One region of the Hoeflea sp. AS16 genome, then DNA from elsewhere that is predicted to be linked to it. Evidence: predicted binding sites of a transcription regulator. Region 1 holds the regulator's gene; the other holds the start of a gene.
What was found. Region 1 encodes LexA, which represses DNA repair genes until DNA is damaged. Its sites were predicted from a motif close to TGTTCNNNNTGTGTTCNG; they were not measured.
Positions count from the first base shown of each region.

Region 2: a site for LexA is predicted at 1,325-1,342, ahead of rhuM (RhuM family protein). Genes of this name have one in related genera too.

Region 1 covers NZ_JBBMQQ010000009.1:78,378-81,796, forward strand. Annotated here, with positions in the region: gene WNY80_RS18605 (hypothetical protein) at 1-331, shown strand, start outside; gene WNY80_RS18610 (amidase domain-containing protein) at 372-947, shown strand; gene lexA (transcriptional repressor LexA) at 1,357-2,073, shown strand; gene WNY80_RS18620 (ComEC/Rec2 family competence protein) at 2,105-3,419, opposite strand, start outside.
Region 2 covers NZ_JBBMQQ010000003.1:621,494-624,912, forward strand. Annotated here, with positions in the region: gene WNY80_RS11350 (NUDIX hydrolase) at 1-154, shown strand, start outside; gene rhuM (RhuM family protein) at 274-1,302, opposite strand; gene WNY80_RS11360 (Ig-like domain-containing protein) at 2,035-3,419, shown strand, end outside.

The DNA.
Region 1 (3,419 bases):
AAGGCGCACGGACGCGGGAACCGAAAAAACACCCGTGCCGGGCGGCTCATTCCTGTCGCTGCAGATCGCCGGGGTTCAGGCGGCAGCCCCCGTCACCGAATTCTGGTGTGATCTGTCACACAAGGCCTGGACGGACAGCGGCGCCGGCAATGGGGAGGCGATGGAACCCAATCCCCTCACCTGGCTTTTCAGTGACAGCGACACGATAACGGCCACGGGAAATGTCCGCGAAGCCACGGGAGCGGACCGACTTGCAGGACTGACCGAAGCGCAGGCCAGAATCGTGTCCGTCTCGCCCGCCATGCCGCTGACTACCCGACGAATGAACTGATCCACCTTCTATCTGCCGCTGCCAATACGAGGAGACAGCCATGACCAAACTCGAGACCGAATATCTGAAGCAGATGGGGATCGAGCCTGAAAATTATGTACAGCCGATGGCCGAAATTGTACCGCTCGCGCCCAGGAAGGTGAAATTCAGCAACTGGAAGGCGATAACCTATGCGAAGGACTATTGCGGCCAGACGGCAAACACCTGCGGTGCCTACTATGACCAACCCGGCAAGACGGATTGCGCACATTTCATCGCCCACTGCCTGAGTGCCGGAGGCATCGCCATCAAACCCGGCGATGGCAGTACAACAGACTGCCCGGCGGGATTGGCGATGCGCAATACCGATCTCGTCGCCGCTTTGACGGCGCTGGCTACAGACTACGACAATGTTCAGGAATTGGGTATTTCAGACGCAATAATCGGTGACATTGGTTTCCTCAACAACCTCATCCGACCATCGCACGCCTTCATGATCTGCGAGCCGGTCAATCTCGGAGATCCACTGAAGCCGGCAAAGGTATGGTCTCACACCGCCGCTCGTTGCTGCGGTGACATGGGTGCGGAAATCCGGCAATGGTTCGCTACGATGTTCCGCATTACCGACGCGCAGTAACCAACTGGCACCTAGAACTTTGTAACTTTGCAGGTTCGCAGGATGTTTGAGACGATGTCAGTTCCTTGCGAATCGTTGACCGGCAGGCCATGCCGTAATGGTTACACGCTTCCCGGAGACAGGATCTCCGGGTTGTCCGAACTGACTGCCCTGTGTGATCACGCAGCACAAACCGGCCCTGGCAAATTGGCGTAGAAACGCGTCGGTTTGCCAATGAAAACAATCCATTATCCGGAATTCGTTGGCGCAACCATCACCCCGTTGCGTGTTCTGTTCCCGTTTACGGTTCGCACCCCCGATGTTCTTTCATTGTTTCTTTACCCCTTGCGGAACACATATGGAACATGATACCTGAGTTCTGGTTTTGTTTCATTCCGACCATCGGGCCGGCCACCGGGGTAATTTGCCAATGTTGACGCGCAAACAGCACGAACTTCTCCTCTTCATCAATGAACGGATGAAGGAAAGCGGAATACCGCCTTCGTTTGACGAGATGAAAGATGCGCTCGACCTGGCGTCCAAATCCGGCATTCACCGGCTGATCATGGCGCTCGAGGAACGCGGCTTCATTCGCCGCCTGCCCAACCGCGCACGGGCGCTTGAAGTGATCAAGCTGCCTGACAGCTACCAGGCCTCGCTGCAGCCGCGCCGCGGATTTTCGCCCAGCGTCATCGAAGGCAGCCTAGGCAAGCAGCCTGAACCCGTGCGCCGCGCCACGCCTGCAAACGACGAACCGTCGCAGGTGGCCGAAGTGCCTATGATGGGCCGGATTGCCGCCGGCGTGCCGATCTCGGCGATCCAGAACATCACCCACAACATCACCGTGCCTGCAGAAATGATCGGTCCCGGCGACCATTACGCGCTTGAGGTCAAGGGCGATTCGATGATCGACGCCGGCATCTTCGATGGCGATACGGTGGTGATCCGCAACATGTCGACGGCGAGCCCCGGCGACATCATCGTGGCGCTGGTCGATGACGAGGAAGCGACGCTGAAGCGGTTTCGCCGCAAGGGCGCGTCGATTGCGCTTGAAGCCGCAAACCCGGCTTACGAAACCCGGATTTTCGGGCCTGACAGGGTCAAGGTGCAGGGCAAGCTTGTCGGCCTGATCCGGCGTTACCACTGACCAGACGCCACGTCCGGCGAACGCTCAATGCTCAGCCGGGCAGATCGAACTTTCCGGTTCGCCACTCATAATAGCGCTGGACCGTCCACGGCCGGATGACGCCTTGCAGTGCGGCGTTGACCTTGAATCGGGGGCTCGCCTTTGTCTTTTGATATCCATCCTGTCCCCCGGCAGCAGATTGCGCCTCCCGGCTGACGGTAATCGCCAGTGAACCCGAGCGGCGCAGACTGCGCGATGTGATGAGCATGGCGCCTGAACGACAGGAAATCATGTAGACCGGGATCGCGACAACCACCAGATCTGCCTGGTCACACGCTGCACCAATCAGTGCTGCCTGATCGGTCGCGACAATCGCAGCCCCGGCATGGATCGCCACGCAGGTGCCCCGGCCGGCGCACTGAAAACGTGACGGCCGCAGCGTGGCGGCTGCAAGCAAGCGTTCGAGGATGGCGGCGACCGGCTCCGTGGCTGCGTCAGGATCTGAACCGGATTTCATGTTTGGCTCGGCAACAGGTGGAAGATGCGGCGCACCACGCATGGCCGTCTGCCATTGGCCGAACACGAAGCTGTTGGGCCGCGCGGCGTTGCTTGCCAGTCCCGACGGGCTGGACAATCCCACCAGATGACCGGTTTCGCTGATCAGAATGTCCGGCCTTGGACCAGCCATCGGCGGCAGGGTGAACATCAGACCGACAGCGATCAGCGCCAGCCCGGCAAGACGCAACCGGCTTCTCAGGAACACCAGAATTACGAAGCCGGTCCCGGCGATCAGGGTGGCCGTCAGCGGTATTTGCCCGACACTGAAATCTCCGCCGAGGCCGTGGACATAATTTGCCGCGGCAATGACGCCCTCAAGCCCCTGCCCCATGATTTTCAGCGGGCAGGCATCCAGGCCGAATGGCATGAGCAGCATTGCCAGAAGTCCGGCGGGCATGACAACAAATGTTACCAGCGGCATGGCCAGCAGGTTGGCCAGAAGTCCGTTGCCTGCGACCCGGTGGAAGTGATGGGCGGAAAACAACCCGGTGGAGAGACCGGCAACGAGCGACGTGACAGCCAGACCAAGCAAGGCCTTTGCCGCAAATGCGAGCCAGCGGCGCGGTGCTGATCCGGAGGCACTGCTGCCCGGTGCTGCGGATCTGTGCCGGGCGCGAAGGGCAATCGCGGCATAGGCCGAAATCAATGCAGCGGTGGCGGCAAAGGACATCTGGAAGCCTGGGCCGACAACCGCGGAGGGCGAGATCAGGATAATCACCATTGCCGCCAGCGCGACATTGCGCATGGTCAAGGCAGGCCGGTCTGCCAGCACCGCGACCAGCATTATGGTGAGCATCACCCAGGCGCGC
Region 2 (3,419 bases), on a different contig from region 1:
CGGCATCGGCGAGGAAAGCCTCGAGGTGGCGCTGTTCGACTGGGACAAGCTGCCGGTCGACGAGATCGCCTTTCCGACGGTGCACTGGATGCTGGGGCATGAGCGCGAGGTGATGGCGAAGGGCTATTCCGGGCCGTTCGGGAATGCGGGGTGATTTCACGCGTTAGCTGTTCGTCTTTCGACATGCATCCTTTCAAAGGGATACAGCGTCCTTTGCGCATCCAATTGGATGCGCGGCGCTGTAGCGCGGATAAATGCGGCAAGCGGAGTTGATCAACGTGGTCGCTTCGGCAGTCTTTTCGCTTCCTGGGCCAAAGCGGCAATCTGTTCATCGGCTTTTTGCTGTCGTTCTAGCTTCCGTTGCGCATCGAACTTTTCATACTGCTCCTCTGCGCGCACCTTCGCATTTGAAGCGCTGACTCGTCCGCCGGTCCGCAGAACAGCTCGCCCCAGCTGCTGCAATTGTTGTTCGAGAAGATCTTGAGCATCCTGCATCACCACAAGCCTACCCATATCGAGCTGATCTTCAAAAATGTCGAGCAGGATGCTGGTGAGCCGATTGAGCTCCTTGATTTCACCCTCGGCCAGATAGTTTTTCGAAATACCTACATCTGCCTTGCGGATATTGTCATACGGCCAAGTTCGCAGTCCCATGTTCTCAGCGGTATGGTCGGCTCTGGATGCAATGATTTCCGCGGGTGTGTGGGAGGTGACGGCATAGACCAGCTTGGCCTGGGTTTTTTGGTAAAAATCACGTGCCATTTCAGTGCTGCCATCATAGTCTTGGCACAGTGCACAAATCTGGCGAAGCTCGCGGTAGAGATTGGCTTCGTCCGAGCGAATATCGCGGATAATTTCGCGAAGTTCAGCAATTCGATCTGCATTATCGGGTTGCTTGAGCCGGGAGGAATCGACGACGAATCCCTTTTTGGCGAACTGCACAAGAATTCCCGTGGCCCAGCGGCGGAAAAGTGTGGCTTGCGCGGATGAAACCCGGTAGCCAACGGAGATGACAGCGTCGAGGTTGTACAACGTCGCTGGACGGCCGGTGGTTGTTTGCACTTTTTGCAAAGAACTCGGTTCGTCGAGTTCGCCCTCTTCGAAAATGTTGGATAAGTGCCGAGAAATCACTGAAACATCGCGCCCAAATAACTGGCCGATCTGCGCCTGCGTCATCCAGAGGGTTTCACCCTCGAAGCGGATATCCAGTTTCAATCCCTTGTCTGAACCATAAACCAGAAACCGGTCGCCGGTTTCGACGTCCTCAATCAGGTGGACTGGTCCATTTTTATCATCGCTCATAGAAAATCCTACTCTTCTGAATGAGAACATTATAGCAACAAAAAACTGTGTCGGCATCCTTCGTGTTCGGCGCCGGAGAAGAAAGGCTGCGAAGTGCAGCTGTTCGACTGGGATGCTCTGCCGATGGACGAGATTGCCTTTCCGACCGTACACTGGATGCTCCGCCACGAGCGCAAGGTGCAGCGCGAGGGCTATTCCGGGCCGTTCGGGAATGCGGGGTAGGGTTGGGGTGATTTATCGCTGGAGAATGGATCATTGCTAAGAGGCGGAGCGGCGGTGACAGGAGTGTTGATCAACGGCAAGAACGGGCGGGGAGCGGACTTTGCAAATCTGACACTAAAAGCGGTCGACCCGGCCAAACCACGCAAAGTCGGTCATTGTGTGCGTCGAACGACCCTGCACGATCATGATGTGAAGTCGGCATCTACCGAACAGGCACGGAACAATTTGGAGTGCGCAGCTCCCATTGTCGCGAATTGAGCGATTGCAATCGCAAGCATGCAAGAGCCGTCTTCACATCGGGCAGTGCTCCTCGCTTCCTAAACACACCCTTGACAGACGCACAAGAAACAATGTTTACAGCTACTTGCTTGAAGAGCTGTGGCGACACGACCTGCGCCACTAAAATGCCCAGCACGTCCTTAATGTGTTTGGGTCCGGGCAACACGGTCGAAACCTGTGGCATCCTTGGTTGGGCGCTGCATTTCGAAATGTTGTAAAAAATTGGCCAAAATGAAAATGAACCAACGCAATGCCTATCCTGGGTACCTTGGCCTTGTCTGCGCTACCCTGCTTGCCCTCACATCCCCCGCAACGGCCTTTGATGCACCAGCGCGGATCGACCGGAATTTGAGCCTTAGTGCCGGATGCGGCTTGACGGCCTTCGTCGATAATACTGGGGGCGGATTGGCATCTGTACGCGTCAGACCTTTGGGTGTTGGTGCCACGCAAACCCAAGCGGCAGGGGGAGGAAGCTTTTTTAATGGTGGTATAAGCTCCACTTTTTCCGCAATAACAGCTGCGAACCTGGAAGCGAACTGCAGTCTTGCAGATGTGACTAACCTTGTTCAACAAGGCGCCTCAGGAACCTATGCTGCCGATGCTTATATCGGGGTTACATTTGAAGCGACACGTACCAGCGACGGTGATCGCTACGCCTACCGTGCCGAAATCAGCGGGGCAACGGGAACGACCGTTACGGCCAGCCAAACCCTGGTCAATGCGGCACCAACGGTAACGCTCGGCACCCCCACCGGGCCCGATGGCAGCGGAAATTATACCGTGATCGCCACGTTGTCTGAAAACAGCCCCGATTTCACAGCCGGTAGCCTGACGTTGACAAACGCCACCGCGACAGTGTCCGGCAGCGGCAGCAGTTACACCATTGTCCTGACCCCGGCGGCGACCGGAGCGGTCAGTGCGTCAGTCGCAAAGGGAGCCTTTACTGACAACGCAGGGCTTGGAAATTGGGTCGCCTCAAATGAAGTGGCATTTTCAGCTGATCTCACCGCGCCAACGGTCAGTATTTCGTCATCCAGCACAACCGTTGCCGGAGCAGCGACAGTTGAGATTACAGCCACCTTTTCCAAGGCTGTGATCGGTTTTGCCGCAAGCGACATTTCTGTTTCCAACGGCTCGGTTACGAAGCTTTCAGGAAGCGGTGCGGACTATCTCGCAACGATCTCGACAACTGGCAAAGGCGATACCGAAGTCTCGATTCCAGCTGGCAGCGTGACGGATGCGGCAGGAAACGCCAACACGGCATCGAACACCCTGTCCATTGCCAACGCCGCTGTTGAGGAAACGCAAAAAATCATTGCAAGGTTCATGCACTCGCGGGCGACACAGTTGGTCGCAAACCAGCCGAATCTCACCGGGTTTCTGTCCGGGAGCAGCACCAGTGCCCTCGACTTGACCGCGAAAAGGGGTAGAGGCGGCTTTGACTTCGCCAGTGCGCCTGGCGCCGCCAATGACAATGACAATGACAATAATCATCACGTCTGGGCAAGGTTGAGCGGCTCCTGGACAGAAGAGGGTACGAGTAGAACCCGCTATGCCTTCGGTGTCATAGGGAGCCACGTCAAATTGTCTCCCAATCTGCTGGTTGGCGGGATGAT